Regions from separate parts of the Sporosarcina sp. SAFN-015 genome, predicted to be linked through region 2. Evidence: predicted binding sites of a transcription regulator. Region 2 holds the regulator's gene; the other holds the start of a gene.
The links. The regulator LexA, encoded in region 2, represses DNA repair genes until DNA is damaged. The targets are predictions, from matches to a motif close to CGAACATATGTTCG.

Region 1: a site for LexA is predicted at 2,319-2,332, ahead of ACR65H_RS12040 (YhjD family protein). Genes of this name have one in related genera too.

The regions. Positions count from the first base shown of each region.
Region 1 covers NZ_JBPFDR010000006.1:108,690-116,541, forward strand. The annotation lists gene ACR65H_RS12025 (hypothetical protein) at 1-229, opposite strand, end outside; gene ACR65H_RS12030 (ParM/StbA family protein) at 226-1,086, opposite strand; gene ACR65H_RS12035 (hypothetical protein) at 1,285-1,938, shown strand; gene ACR65H_RS12040 (YhjD family protein) at 1,930-2,289, opposite strand; gene ACR65H_RS12045 (peptidoglycan DD-metalloendopeptidase family protein) at 2,402-3,196, opposite strand; gene ACR65H_RS12050 (hypothetical protein) at 3,199-3,414, opposite strand; gene ACR65H_RS12055 (hypothetical protein) at 3,411-3,707, opposite strand; gene ACR65H_RS12060 (hypothetical protein) at 3,709-4,005, opposite strand; gene ACR65H_RS12065 (XkdX family protein) at 4,005-4,151, opposite strand; gene ACR65H_RS12070 (hypothetical protein) at 4,144-4,365, opposite strand; gene ACR65H_RS12075 (hypothetical protein) at 4,365-5,759, opposite strand; gene ACR65H_RS12080 (hypothetical protein) at 5,761-6,324, opposite strand; gene ACR65H_RS12085 (hypothetical protein) at 6,472-6,708, opposite strand; gene kdsB (3-deoxy-manno-octulosonate cytidylyltransferase) at 6,736-7,494, opposite strand; gene ACR65H_RS12095 (acyltransferase) at 7,632-7,852, opposite strand, start outside.
Region 2 covers NZ_JBPFDR010000003.1:230,995-238,846, forward strand. The annotation lists gene ACR65H_RS06975 (YneF family protein) at 453-689, opposite strand; gene sirA (sporulation inhibitor of replication protein SirA) at 811-1,257, opposite strand; gene tkt (transketolase) at 1,428-3,434, opposite strand; gene ACR65H_RS06990 (DUF896 domain-containing protein) at 3,539-3,772, opposite strand; gene ACR65H_RS06995 (YneB family resolvase-like protein) at 3,957-4,607, opposite strand; gene yneA (cell division suppressor protein YneA) at 4,620-4,937, opposite strand; gene lexA (transcriptional repressor LexA) at 5,141-5,761, shown strand; gene ACR65H_RS07010 (methionine gamma-lyase family protein) at 6,482-7,741, opposite strand.

The DNA of each region.
Region 1 (7,852 bases), on a different contig from region 2:
CGACCCTTGTGGCTGGCTGCGCGGTTATAGCGTCGGCTACGACAGGCGCTGGCGTCGTATTTAAGGCAGGTTGCGCCAAGCTTGCGCGGTCGCGGTCAATCAGACGCTTAACGTAGTGACTGAACTTGCCGCGTGCAGGATCGGTCGCAAACGCGTATAGCTCGGCTTCGTAGTCGTTGTCGTGCGAAAATGAGACGCCTTTAATCGACCTATTTTCTTTCGCATTCATCCATACGTCAACCTTGCGATTTCGTAGAAACCGACCGCATTCGCAAATGTCGGTAGGTGAATCTGCATACCGTTGTGCGCGTTAAGCTGCGGTATTAACGGCGTAACTTCCGTATAATGCTCCGTAAGCAACGGCAGTAAGTCAGACGCGATACCGCCGCAAACTAGTACATTGTCCGCCTGCCGCCATTTAAGCTGCGTAGTTGAGCGTACGACTGCCCGCGCAATAGCGTCGATATTAGCGCGCCCGCCCGTGGTTTCGACGCCGTAATTGAACGTAGCCGACGCCGTGTTGATGTGTCGGTGGTCGCTTATCGTTGCACAGTTGACCGTGCCGCTGCCTACGTCTATGATGCGAAACACCCCTTCGCGCGGTGCCGCCATGAATGCGCCCGAGCCTTCCGCCGCGACGCCGACGCGATCAATAATGTACGTAAACTGGCGCCCGTTGACCGTAATAACGTGAGTGCCGCGCAATAGTAATTCCAGCTTCGTCTTCTCCGACTTCTTGTGCGAAATAATCGGCTGCCCCACTACGATGTCAAAACGCTCGTAGCCGGGGCAGTATTTTTGTGTGTAGCGATAGATTGCGAGCAGTACGCGTATCAACGTATCATCATGCGCCTTGCTGTCGCCGTACATAGCGCCGCCGCCGAATTGGTCCTCGTAGCTTGCGAGCGTGCCTGCGTAACCTTTGCGTCCCTCATACGCGAACTCCATATCGTCTTCGCCGAAATCTTCCTCGATGTTGCGCTCGAACCAATCGCAAATTGCCGTCCTATACGAATCCACACCGTAAGGCCCCGCCGTCTTGCCGCGATAATTCCCCGGATCGATTCCGAGAATCAACTTTGACATGAAATGCGCCTCCTTTTCGTTATACGAGCGTATAACAAAACGACGATTTTAGGCTGCGTCCGTTTTACGTCAGTTTAACGCTCGTAAAACATACTACGTTGAGTTTGCGTTGAATATTCGTCGGATTAACGCCATAAGCTAAAATAAGTCCGTTTTCTGCCACAGATACGGGCAAATATAGCGAAATGAGGGCGATAGTTGTTTTGGAAAAAGAAAAAAGCTGAACGCAAGTCGTCGATTGATGATAAAGTGCACGTACAGCCTACTATATCCAGAACATTAAAAGAACAAATTGAAAGACTATCATATATAATCGATCAACCTATATCAAAAACATGCGACTTATTGTTTAACTACGGTACAAGTGAGCGTGAGATTGTAGAGTGGTTTGCGAGGTATTTTCAGAAGGACGATTTAAGATTCGAGAACTCGGTCTACCGAAGCCATGCCGACAATCCGTCCTTGAAAGACGTGCCGCTAGTAGGACCTACAGAACGCATTAGCATCCGCTTTACGCAAGACGGCTACCATGACGTAGATATGTATGCGGATATGCTTGGCATTTCGGACTCCCGCGCCGTAGGATTAGTGCTCGAAAAAACGATTAAGCATGTTGGCGTACTTCAACGCCTTATCCGATTTCAGAATAATAGAATGCACTTCGATGAAATCACGATTGCTGAAATGAAGAAACTAATGAAATATGTCAATCATCAGAATCCGTACAAGGAGACGTGGAACGATAAGTTCGTCGCATTTATCGAAGGCCCGAAGAAGCGTCCTAAACTATTCTCGAAGCCTATTACGCCGGAATGCGTCGATACGGAAACGTACCGCTGGAACCTAGATTGATCCGCGCGATAAGTAGATTTCGAGTAACTCCTCCGAACGGTTTTTCAGCCTAGCATTCAAATAGCTGCGCTCGTCCGTATAGCCGCCGTGATAAAATATGTATTTCGTAAACGTATCGCCAACTTTGCCGCGTTCCAGCCGTAACTTGTTTGCACGCATATAGTCGGCAGTCACTTTATTGTCGCGCTGTACTGCGTCTATTGCGGCGTCAATCAGACGCAAATAAGGCGCTTGGAATTTGAGTGCGCTACGTTCGACGGCTTCTCGATCACGCGCAAGTATCGTAAGTAGCATCGGCAAGTATATCGCGTTCTCGAAATGTTGTAGAGATTCATCGGAAATGAACGGCATAGAAGCGACCTCCTTTCAGACAATTATAGCGAACGCGTATTCGTAGTGCAAGTGCCTAGTCAAACGCAAAAAGGCGACCCGCCCCGTAATTAAACGGAGTAGGTCGCCTTGTTTATTTCTTTCGCGCGTTGTAACTAATCAGTAGGTCCAGCGCTTCGCCGCGCGTCATTGTGCTTACTTTCGCCGTGTGATTCACGCTGAATACTTTCTCGTCGAATGCGCGCTGTAGTAACTTGCGCATGTCCGCCTGTTGTGTTGCCGGTAGTTTCTCCGCCAAGTAGTCCGCCTCCTTTTGCGTCGTTCCTGCGTTGCCTTGCGCCTGTTTAGCGCGCTTTAGCGCAGCCAAAGTCTTAGCGCCCGCCACGCCGTCTACCGCAAGTCCTACGGCGCGTTGGAACGCTTTAATCGCCTCCGCCGTCGCTGGCCCCGCAATGCCGTCGACTTTAACTGCGTAGCCCGCCGCAACTAATAACGCTTGTAACGCTTTTACCGCAGGGTCAACGATATAAAGCATCGGATCAACTGCGTTAGTAAAGCGATTATTCCACGCGCCAGTATGAACTTCGAAGTGCAAGTGAACGCCAGTACTGACGCCAGTCGTCCCCATCACCGCGATAGTTGCACCTGCTTTAACGTATTGACCAACGCGTACATTGAACGACGCAAGATGCGCATAGACCGTCGTATACAGCTTGCCGGCGATAACATGCTCGATCATTACGGTATTGCCGTAGCCATTCGTCGATTTTGCGTAGGTTACTTTGCCGTCAGCCGCCGCAACTATGCGTGTACCGGCGTCGCGTCCGAAGTCTACGCCCCAATGCATTGTCGTAGGCTTGCCCGTTACCGGATGTGTGCGCATACCGAATGGTGATGTCAGACGGCCGGCGCTTGGACGAATGAACATCGTTAATCCTCCGCCTTTTCTTCGTTGTCGACCGCCGCCTTATCGATTGCACCTTCCTGCAAAATATAGACGGCAATTGCGCCGAAGCTCGTAATAATGGCCGCCACTTGCGCGATGTCATTTTCGCCGACATTAAACGCGACTAATAGCGAGCCTACAAAACCTGCGACCATCGCCCAAAACTTTCTTGACGCCAGTTTGCGTTTAAAGTTCGTCATAGTATATCGTCCCCTTCCGTAGCGCTAACGGCATCATCGCCGTACACGCTCCGTAATTTAATTTCATTCTCCTTGCGCGCCTTCCAGTAATAAAAGCCCGTTGCCGTCGCAACCTCTGCGAATACTGACGGAATTAAATAAGCGAGCGGACTAGTGTCGCCCGTCCGCCATATAATTGCAAGCGTGAACGCGATGATTACGCCCGTCACGCCGAATATTACGTAGAGTAGCTTTTTCGAGAACTCCGTCGGCTTCTTCGGCTTGCGCGGTTGCCTTACGATTTGTAGGCGCATATCATACGCCCCCTAACTTATCCACGCGCTCATTGACGGCCTTTACGCCTTCCTGCGCCTGCTTTACGCCTTCCTCGACGCGTATGATACGCTCCGATACGCCTGCGATTGTCTGTTCGTTCACCTTTAGATCGACGCGTATAGAGCGCACGTCCTGCCCGATGCTGTCGAGCTTGGTCGTAACGATTGCGGACTCGGCTGCGCTCGCTTTAACGTCCTTGTCACGTGTGCGCAAAAAGCCGACGTAGCCGAGGGCCATGCCGACAAGTGCGCTGATTAAACCGATTGTAATTTCCATTATGCGGCCACCTCGTATTTATCGCCGGTGATTTCTTCGTATTGTTCCGGGGTAATCTTGTTCGCAACTACGAATTTCTTAACGTCATCCTTCGTGTAAAAGCGAGGATAGTACGCCTTTGCTGCGTTATACCATACGTTATTCATTCGTCGCACCTCCGTCTAGTAAAATAAGTAACATTTCCGCCTGTAACTCTTCGACCGTTTCCAGCCGTATATCTTTTTCGATATTGGCGAGGGCGAGCGATGCGTTTTCCGCCTCTAGTCGTGCAATCTTTTCCGCGTCTGTTTCTCCGACAAATACCTTTTCCAGCTCGCCGAAACTACCGTCCGGCAGCCGCCTTCTCCGCATGATTGTCATTACGACAACACCCCCGAAATTAACGTGATTCCTACGTCTTTTGCCGTGTCTGTGCGCGTCTGTGTCAGTTGGATAACGATGTTCTCCTTTGCTTCTGCCGCGTCGTACGTAAACTCGTCCTCTTCGATGCCGTCCGTTACATATGCCGTAACAGTCTTCGTCATGGGCGTGAAACTTTCCGCCTCGCCTGGCGCCGTCATGCTGATTTCCGCGCTTAATTCGATGCCGTCTGCGTCGCGCTCGACCCATAGCAGAACGCCTTTTGCGCTTCCGTTCGGTGGCGTAAGTTTATAGCGCGTGACGGACGATTTGAGCGGTACTGTCGGCGCAGACTTCGTTACGTTTAACGTCTTCGTCGTTGTTGCGCCGAAGCTGTCGATAGCTTGTACTGTTAATGCGTTCGGACCCTCCGCGAGTAGCGCTAGTCCGATGTCAAATGAAAAAGACCCGCCAGTAGGTCCGTTATATATTTCCGTATATGCGCCGTCAGCGATTCGATAGCGAACTCGAACAAGGTTGCCGTCCGGATCACTTACCGACCCGCTAACCGTTACTTTGTCCGTATTAAGTAAATCGCTAGGTTGCGCGAAAGGCTTGAACGTAATATCCGGCGGACGGTTAGCAATTACTTTAAACGTCCTAACTTGTTCCGTGGACTTACCGCCTTGATCGTCCTCCGCCCATACGCGCAAGGTGTGTGAGACGTTTTCGGCGAGTGACGCGACTACGGTTGTGGAGCCGTCAAATAACGATCCCGAATTATACTTTAAAACTTTACTGAACGAGACCACTGCGCCGGTAGAAATATTAGAAGTTAATGCGCGGACTGTGCCATCGTTAATCCTGTAACGTACGGTTACGACGTTACCTGCGTCTGCATCCACTACGGTTCCCGAGATGTTTATTGCCTCATTTTCTAGTATGGTACGGCTGTCTGCGGTATATAAGGTAACTGTGGGTACGTTATTGACTTGTGAACCGCGAACGTACCAGTAACCGTCGTCATGCTCCCCGTTCGCGGGGTAAGTGCCGTCTTCTGCGGTAACGGTTCCTACTAAAGTTCCGGCTGATTTAGATTCACTTAGTAGAGTTTTGATGCGTTTTTGAGAATCGTAATATATAACTTGATTCCCTTCTATCTGTCCGTTATTCAAAATAACAAATGATGTTTCTGTTGACGTGTTGACTAACTCTGTGCGATAACCGCCTAATTGTTCGCCATGCCTCGTTACAGGGGTTAACAATGTATACCTGCCATCGGTTCTGATACTATCCGAGGAATAAACGGTATAATTACCAAGTTGACTAAAACTCCTTATTACGTTTTCGTTTTTCACCGCCGACCATAGCGGCGTTGTTTTGATTGTGTATTTACTGTAGCGATACTTCGCCATCTCACACCACCTCCGTTATGGCGACGTTATAATTGCCCCACGCGCCGAACAATAGACGTTGCCTAGCCGTATCTGCTACGGAATTTGACCGACTTATTCTTGCGCCCTTCTTATAAGCGTTAGTCAGCGCGCTAACCGTCAACTGCTCGCTCGCAATTGCAATCACTTTAACCGTTTCCTGCGATACATCGTCGAAAATCGTAACATTTTCTCCGACTGAGAACGGTACAGTGTCGACCTTAATCGTTGTTGCGCCAGCAGTTACCGCCGCTTGCGCCACCGCTTCGCTTGTTAGGCGCGTCAATTGCTTCGAATTTCCTCCGTCGAGTGTGTCGAAGAATGTACCGTTATTTGCGGGTGCACGTCCGAACATATCGATTTGCACCTGTTGCTTTTGGAGTTGATCGCGGTAATATTCGAGTAGCAAGTACATGTTGAAAATTCCGTCTTCGATATTATTGGCGCGCTGTGCCGTGAACCGAGTGCCTTCTTGGACGACATTGCCCGAAATAATATCGATAATGTGGTCGCGCCATTCCGTTTTCGTGTACGGTTTAATTTGCAAAACAACCACCCTTTCGTTAAATTTGTACGCAAAAAAGAACGCCGGTTAGGGCGTCCTTGTATGTGCGTTGTTGTTTTTCGTTACTACACAGTTTGTTCCTACTGTGTCTATAGTGCAATAAGAAAAAGCACCCAAGCAGGATGCTTTTTAAGATTTATTTAAGAGGTCTATCGCTTGGAATTCTTCTTCACTTAGTTCTAGTAGTTCCTTATACGGTTCCTTTATTGATTCACCGTTAAGATAGCTGCTTTCTACAGTCTGGTAGTAACTTTCAAGGTCAATAATTTCTTTTTCAGCAAGGATATTCAACAATGCCTTTTCTCTTGCTTCAAGTTGAAGATTTTTTATTGCAAGTTTTACTATTAAGTCCTTAGATTTAATCATTACACTCTTCTCCTTTCGTTCACTTTTTTACATTGAATGTGCCATTCCTGCTTTAATTCTTTCTTCTATAATGTTTTTCACTACTTCTAAATCATTGGGCACATCAACAGATAAAGTATCTGATTCAACTTCGATCATCTTAATCTTTTGCCCATGCTCCACAAACCTTAATTCATTGACATCTTCGACTAATTCGTTGTTCCCCTTTGGGGTATTAGCGAAAAACTCAAGTGCCTCTGCATTGTAAACAAGAACACCTAAATGCTTGTAATAGTCAATTTCAATTTCAATCCCGTTTTTTCTAAATGGTATAGGATTTCTTGAAAAATACAACGCATAATCTTCATGATCAGTTACAACCTTTATATTTGTATTATCCTCCACCTCTTCTTGTGATTTGATTTTTGTCATTAAATTAGCAACATATAGACGATTGTTTTCAAATGTTTCAGGAATAATAGCTTTGATCGTATCTGGTTGTATCAGCGGCTCGTCCCCATTAATAACCACATATAAATCAGCTTGAATTTTCTTGGAAACTTCATTTACTCTTTGTGTGCTTGTCGGATGATTGTTAGAAGTCATAACAGTATTAATACCAAGTTCCTGACAAACTTTTTCAATTTCGTCATTATCAGTCGCAACATATACTTCACTAAATTCTTTTACTTTTTTCGCTTGATTATAAACCCACCATATCATTGGTTTGCCGCATATATCAGCTAAGGGTTTTCCTTTAAAACGCGAAGAGTTATAACGCGCCGGAATTATACAAACGATATCCATATAAATCCTCCTATCACAAGATTGAAACTATTTTAATAGTACCATAAAACTTGCAATAGGAAGATATTATAAAGATATTTCTTTATTCAGCCTACATCTCTTAGAATTTCACTGTTATTAAAGCTACCCAGTCCGTACTATAGCTCCCAATCTACATCCGTTTTTATTACTTCGGCTGGACTACCACCTACTAATGTATTAGGTGGCACATCTTTATTCACAACAGAATTAGCAGCAACTACAGAATTATCTCCAATAGTCACACCCTTTAAAACTGTAACATTACAGCCTATCCAAACGTGATTACCAATAGATATTGAGTTCACTTTTTCCTTCTGATCAGGGAGCAACGTATGAA
Region 2 (7,852 bases):
GCATCTCCTTTATTTTTTACTAACTGGTCTGATTCTTACAGTGCACATAATAATTTTCCGATTATTAGTAATACGTTTCATATCTTAAAAAGTTGCGCTGTACCTTTCATAGATAGGAGTGGTTGGAAATTGTATTGAGAAAGCCGGTTATCCGATTGCATATGGTGCAATGAAACGAAAGCGTGCCATAACACAATGAAATGATTGCAACACAAAGAAAACCGCCTGCAACGAAAATTAACCATTTCGCATCACAATCAACAGGATTCGCAATTACATAAAAGCTATTTGCATCACAACCAGAACGTACAACTGGCTATTTAAAGAGCAAATGAAGAAAATAAGGCAATATAAAAAACCACTTTCCTGATCTGATCAGTAAAAAGTGGTTTTTGTCGATTACATCGAGATTTCGATAGCTTGTCCGAAACTTCAAATGAAGATAAGTTAGCTTATTTTTTCTTGCCTGCATTATCACTTACTTTGTTCATTTGCGCCATCATTTGATTAATCTTCTTTTGTGAAGGTTTTTGTCCCATTTGCATCATCATCATACGTAACATTTGTTCATTGATCGGCGGGTTTTCCTTCAAATATTTCATCATATATTGACGTGCAATGAAAAATCCGAGGGCCACACCTGCGATTAACGCGACGACGGCAATGAGGATTACCCAAATCGTGCTCATCCGCTTTACCTCCTTCACTACCGTGATTCGAGAATACTCTACCATGATGGATTATACAACAAAGGGACGGAGGATAGCAATGACTGGGAGTAAATAATTATATATAATGTCGAATTGAATCTTAAAACAGGAATGTTCGATTGTTCCCGAGCTGAGCTTCTTGTTTAATAGGCTTCAGCCAGCCCCATTCGCCATGCTCGTCCATCACGGCAAAAAAACGATCATCCGCTCCAGATAATGCAACGAACAAGTCTAGATCGAGCATGCGTGAACCATCGCAATACGCTTGAAGAGAATACGGGGTCAGCGAGATATGGATCGACCCTTTCATCGGATGAGATAATTTATATTCTCCATCATCACTTTCGACTGTCGTAAAGCTTTTTCCCAAATTGCTGAGGATTGCTTGGTCAATCGCGGATTCTTCAATTTCATCACATAAATACTTAACTTCCTGCATCGGCTCTTCTTGCGCATGATCCTTTAGCAAATCATAGAGAAGGCCTTCTCTGCCTAGAATAAATGATTGGTATCTTTTCTTAACTTTATAAATATCATAAGTTCTCACGACTGTTCCCTCCTTTTACATAGTCTATCCCAACTAAAGTAAAAAGTTTGTCAAAACACGGTAAAGAAAGACACTAATGTTGTCGAAAGGTTTTTAATAATGAGTCTAAATGATATTAAAAAAATGCCGCTTCGAAATAGTAGTCTTATGACATTTCGAAGCGGCAATAATTAACGACCTAGGATTTCTTTCATTTCACGAACTACATTCTCTTCAGTGAAGCCATACTCCGCAATAACCTTTTCCCCTGGAGCACTTGCGCCAAACGTGTCGATTGCTATGACTCCACCTTCATCGCCAACATATTTATGCCAGCCTAAAGATGCACCCATTTCAATAGATAGACGTTTTTTCACTGCTTTCGGCAGTACAGTTTCTTTATATTGCTCATCCTGTTGCTCGAACAAATCCCATGAAGGCATTGAAACGACTGCAACGTCGATTCCATCTGCCCGTAGTTTTGTTTGTGCTGCAACAGCAAGATTCACTTCTGAACCTGTAGCAATTAAGATCCCATCCGCCACTTCCTTTTCGGAAGGAGAAATTACATAAGCACCGCGTTTCACGCCATCCATTGCAAGTTCGCCCGATTTCGGCAATACTTTCAAGTTTTGACGGGATAACACTAGAACTGTCGGTCTGTTTTTCGATGAAACCGCAATATTCCATGCAGCTGAAGTTTCATTGCCATCTGCTGGGCGGATGACTGTCAATCCTGGCATTGAACGAAGGGAAGACAGATGTTCGATCGGCTCATGCGTCGGACCATCTTCACCAACTGCTACGCTATCATGTGTAAACACGTATGTGACAGGCATTCCCATAAGAGCAGAAAGCCTGATTGCAGGTCTTACATAGTCACTGAATACGAAGAACGTTCCGCCAAACACGTGTAAACCACCATGAAGCGCCATACCATTCAAAGCAGTACCCATCGCAAATTCACGGACGCCGAACCAAATGTTACGGCCTGAGAAATCGCCTGGGAGGAAGTCCCCTGCACCTTTGATTGTCGTCTTGTTTGAACCAGCAAGGTCTGCACTGCCTCCGAAGAATGAAGGCAATACGTTAGCAATGGCATTGATTGCGTCTCCTGAAGCTGATCGAGTTGCATGGGATGATCCGGCTTCATACGTAGGAAGCGCTTCTTGAAGTCCTTCAGGCATTTCACCTTTGATGGCAGCTTTCAATTGATTAGCTAACTCAGGATGTTCGCTTTCATATTGTGAAAACAGCTCATTCCACTGCTGTTCCTTCTTAACGCCCAACTCATCAGTCGCCTCTTTGAACGTCTCATAGACGCCTTCAGGAACACAGAAATCTTCTTCGTATGTCCATTTGTAGTATTCCTTCGTCAACTTCATCTCGTCTTCTCCAAGGGGAGCTCCATGAACATCGGCTTTTCCGGATTTATTCGGCGCACCGTATCCGATAACCGTCTTCACTTCGATGATTGTCGGGCCTCCTGAATTACCTTTAGCCTCTTCAATCGCTTTTGAAATCAGACCGATATTATTGCCGTCTTCCACGCGGATATAGTTCCAGCCGTATGATTCGAAACGTTTACGGATATTTTCCGTGAATGACATATCTAGATCTCCATCCAAGGAGATGTCGTTGCTGTCGTAAAGGACGATTAGTTTTTCCAATTGCAAATGACCTGCAAGGGAAATCGCCTCTGCCGCCACGCCTTCCATAAGGTCTCCGTCGCCGCAAAGAGCGAATGTATGGTGGTCGACGACGTCGAAACCTGGACGGTTATACGTTGCTGCCAAATGCTTTTCAGCCATTGCCATACCGACTGCCATACCGATTCCTTGACCAAGCGGCCCTGTTGTCGCTTCAACACCTACTGTGTGGCCGTATTCAGGATGCCCAGGTGTTTTCGATCCCCATTGGCGGAAGTATTTCAATTCCTCCATAGGCAATCCATAGCCGCTTAAGTGGAGCAAGCTATATAACAGCATGGAGCCGTGACCTGCCGAGAGGACAAAACGGTCGCGGTTGAACCATTCAGGATTCGAAGGGTTATGGTGCATATGCTTCGTCCATAATGTGTAAGCCATCGGAGCAGCGCCCATTGGCAATCCCGGGTGGCCGGAATTCGCCTTTTCGATCGCATCGATGGATAACGTTCGTATTGTGTTTATTGCTAATTGGTCAATCTTTTCGGTCATTCAGAACATCCTTTCCCGTGCTTTATCTTGTAGTTGCAATTGTTATACCATCTATAGTGTAGTCAATTCATAGATGAAATACAATCCATTCTATGTCCAGATGTTCAGTTGAGGAACTTCTTGTTGCGTGCGTCTTTCACTTTGTCGGGTGTAACGTCGTTGCCTTCGGGGTCGATTACTTTGACGTTTTCGATTGTGTCACGCATGGATGAACGGAATGTTTCTAGGTATTCTTTGCGCAGTTGTGTTTGTTCTTTTGCTTCTTCGATTGATAGGCCGATTGTTTTCGACTTTTTTGATAGTTCGTTGATACGTTTAATTTTATCTTTTGATAACATCGAATTCCTCCAGTTGTGTTGTCCACATGCAATTGTACACCGGATTTACGCTTCAGGCGGACGCTTTCCGCTTCAATCCTAATAAAACTTTAATAATAATAACAATAATACCATTAACAATTGAAGTGAAACTCATTAAAACTATACTTTGAAGGTATACAAAAAGAGCAGGAAGTGCAACAAATCAGCCTTCCTGCTCTTGTTCATATTCTTTATATCGGCGGTGGACCGTTGCTTTGCTTACGTTATGGCCGAGGCCTCTTAATACGCCTGCGATTTCTTCGAAAGTGAGGCCTTTTTGCCGTAATGAGACGATTTCACTAACGGGAACTTCTTTCCGTTCGCGTCCTTCTAGGTTGCCTTTATTTTTTAAATTCCGTTCTGGCCTGTATCCATCGCGGACCGCCCGTTTCATCCCCCTGCGAATCTTGGCATTATGTAATTTTCGTTGATATTCTTCGACGATCGCCAGTATTTCTAGCAGCATTGTGTCCATTTCGTTCAATTTCAATGCCCCGTTATCGTGGTTTGTAATGACTTCGGTGTTTGTCTTTGCAAGCAAATGCAAGATAGCGACTCTAGCGTTCCCTCTGCCCAGTCTTGTTTCGTCCTGGATGAGAATTGCATCTATCTTTTCGTCACGTATGCAATCTAATAAGTCAAGCAGCCCTTCCCGTTCCATATCATAGCCGCTATGCTTTTCCTTAAATATATGTACAACCTTCAGACTAAGTTCGTCCGCAAGCCGGTTCAGTTCCTCTTCTTGTCTCGCTAGTGAGACTTCCTGTGAATCTTTTTCCGTGCTGACACGGCAATAAATGACACATGTCTTCATTTTCTCCCCCCCTTATTCTTCTCCTGCCAATTCAGTCAACATTGTATCATGCATGAGCGGATCCAATTGCGGCAATTTCAATGTTTCTCCTGATTTGATCGTCGTGGATTCCATATCGTTTATTTCCATTACTTTTGCAATCCATTTTTTCGGGTGATCTTGTTCAGAATAATTTCTAGCTAACCCCCAGAGAGTATCGCCCTCCGATATTGTAATTTCAATGAACGAATCTGAAGCAGACTTCGTTTCTTTCATGACGCCTGCAATTGTAAAAGCAGTGCACAGAAGTAGAATCAAAAGGATAAAGCCATATTTTTGAATGAAAGCCATAAAAAAACCCCTCCAAGAATGTTTGTTCGGAATACTTGTTCCCATTATAGGACACGAATTTTTAGAAGTCAACAAAACTTTCGAACCTTTGTTTGCCAATTGCCCGAACACCTGTTATACTCTTTGTAAGAAACAATTGTGGATACGGACGTTCGTTCGCACATTTGCTAATTATTGATTCTATTAATTGGAGGGGTGGAAAAATGAAAAAAATCTCAAAAAGACAGCAGGATATCCTAACGTTTATAAAAGATGAAGTGAAACTTAAAGGATACCCGCCTTCCGTTCGTGAAATTGGAGAGGCTGTCGGACTAGCTTCAAGTTCAACCGTGCATGGACATCTAGCTAGATTAGAAAGTAAAGGTTATATCCGCAGAGACCCGACAAAACCAAGAGCAATCGAGATACTAGATCCGGAAGGTTTGACTGCGCTTAAATCTGGTGTTGTGCATGTTCCGTTAGTCGGAAAAGTTACCGCTGGATTGCCGATTACTGCAATTGAGAACATTGAGGAGTATTTCCCGTTGCCGGATACATATGGCACGTCTGATGATAAGCTGTTCATGCTTGAAATAGTAGGAGATAGTATGATAGAAGCTGGGATATTAAATGGGGATTATGTCGTCGTAAAACAGACACATACAGCTAATAATGGAGAAATTGTAGTCGCAATGACTGAAGAAGATGAGGCGACAGTGAAACGTTTCTTCAAAGAAAAGGATTATTTCCGTTTGCAGCCGGAAAATGAATCGATGGAACCGATCATCGTCAATTCAGTTTCCATTCTAGGTAAAGTCGTAGGCGTGTATCGTCAGATTCATTAATGAAATAAATTGATAAAGACTGTCTGGAAAGTCGATTCGACTTTGCGAGACAGTCTTTTTTCTATTGAGTTGCGCCTTTTGAGCGCTTATTGAGTTTCATGAGCGCTTTTACGGATTGTTGAGCGCTTGTTGCGTTTCTTGAGCGCTTTTCTGGATTGTTGAGCGCTTGCTGCGTTTCTTGAGCGCTTTTCTGGATTGTTGAGCGCTTGTTGCGTTTCTTGAGCGCTTTTCTAGATTGTTGAGCGCTTGTTGCGTTTCTTGAGCGCTTTATCAAATTGTTGAGCGCTTGCTGCGTTTCTTGAGCGCTTTTACGGATTGTTGAGCGCTTGCTGCGATTTATGAGCGCTTTTCAAGGATTGTTGAGCGCTTGCTGCGTATCATGAGCACTTTTCAGGATTGTTGAGCGCTTGCTGCGTTTCATGAGCACTTTTCAGGATTGTTGAGCGCTTGCTGCGTTTCTTGAGCGCTATCAGGATTGTTGAGCGCTTGCTGCGTCTTATGAGCGCTTTATCGAATTGTTGAGCGCTTGCTGCGTTTCTTGAGCACTATCAGGATTGTTGAGCGCTTGCCGCGTTTGTTGAGCGCTTTATCGAATTGTTGAGCGCTTATCGGAATAGTTGAGCGCTTGATGATTGTTATAATCAAATATACAAAAGGCTATCCAGAAGGTAGATTATACTTAACCTGTCCGGACAGCCCTATCTTATTTCATTAACTACCTTACATCATCTTATCTTTTAATAACTTATCTACAGAAGACATGACTGCCGCTTTCACATGTTCGTACGTCAAACCGCCTTGTACATAAGCCGTGTATGGCGGACGGATCGGACCGTCTGCTGTGAGCTCGATACTGGAACCTTGTATGAATGTTCCTGCAGCCATAATGACGTCATCGGAATAACCCGGCATATACGATGGTTCGGGAGCGTAATGCGCATTGATCGGCGAGTTTTCTTGGATTGTTCGACAGAAAGCGATCATCTGCTCAGCGTTGCCGAAATTTACGGATTGTATTAAATCTGTTCGCTTAGCCGAATAATGTGGTGTCGTATCGAATCCATAGCTATCGAGGAAACCAGCTGTAAAAAGAGCGCCTTTCACTGCTTGGCTAACGACGTGGGGAGCAAGGAAGAAGCCTTGATACATTTCCAGCAGCGTATCAAGTGATGCACCTGCCTCCGCACCAATTCCAGGCGACGTCATACGATAAGCGCATTTTTTTACAAGGTCGGCACGTCCCGCAATGTATCCACCGGTTCTTGCAAGACCTCCTCCTGGATTTTTGATGAGCGATCCTGCCATTAAATCGGCCCCTACTTCTACCGGCTCTTTCGTCTCGACAAATTCACCGTAGCAATTGTCTACAAATACAATAATGTGAGGGTTCACCGATTTGATGAATTGTACCATTTCACCGATTTCATCTACACGGAAAGAAGGACGGTCCGAATATCCTTTTGAACGTTGTATACCGACCATTTTCGTCTTGGTATGGATATTCTTCTTTACTTCTTCGAAATCTACTGTGCCGTCTTCTTTCAAATCGATGTGCTTGTATGTAATTCCGTAATCAATGAGCGACCCAGTGTCCTCACCATTGCCGGATACGATTGATTCCAACGTGTCGTATGGTTTTCCTGTTATATAGAGAAGTTCATCACCTGGTCTTAATACGCCGAACAAGCTTAAAGAAATTGCGTGTGTCCCTGAGATGATCTGATTGCGGACGAGACATGCTTCCGCGCCAAAAGTGTCTGCATATACTTGTTCAAGCACATCCCTGCCGCTATCATCATATCCGTAGCCTGTCGAGCCGGTTAGATGAAAATCGCTCACCATATTTTTTCGGAATGCTGCCAGCACTTTTCTTTGATTGAAAAAAGCTGTCTTTTCCACGTCTTTAAAATAAGGGGCAAGTGTTTGTTCCGTTTCTTCCGCCTTCTTTTCGATTTCGGAAGCAAATTCATGTATCATCATTTCAATTTCCTCATTCCTACAAATAGTCACTATAATATCTTATCAGTCTCATGGAATAGGTCAATGAAAAACGATTGGTATTGGCGGAGTACGTATTTTGATATACAATTG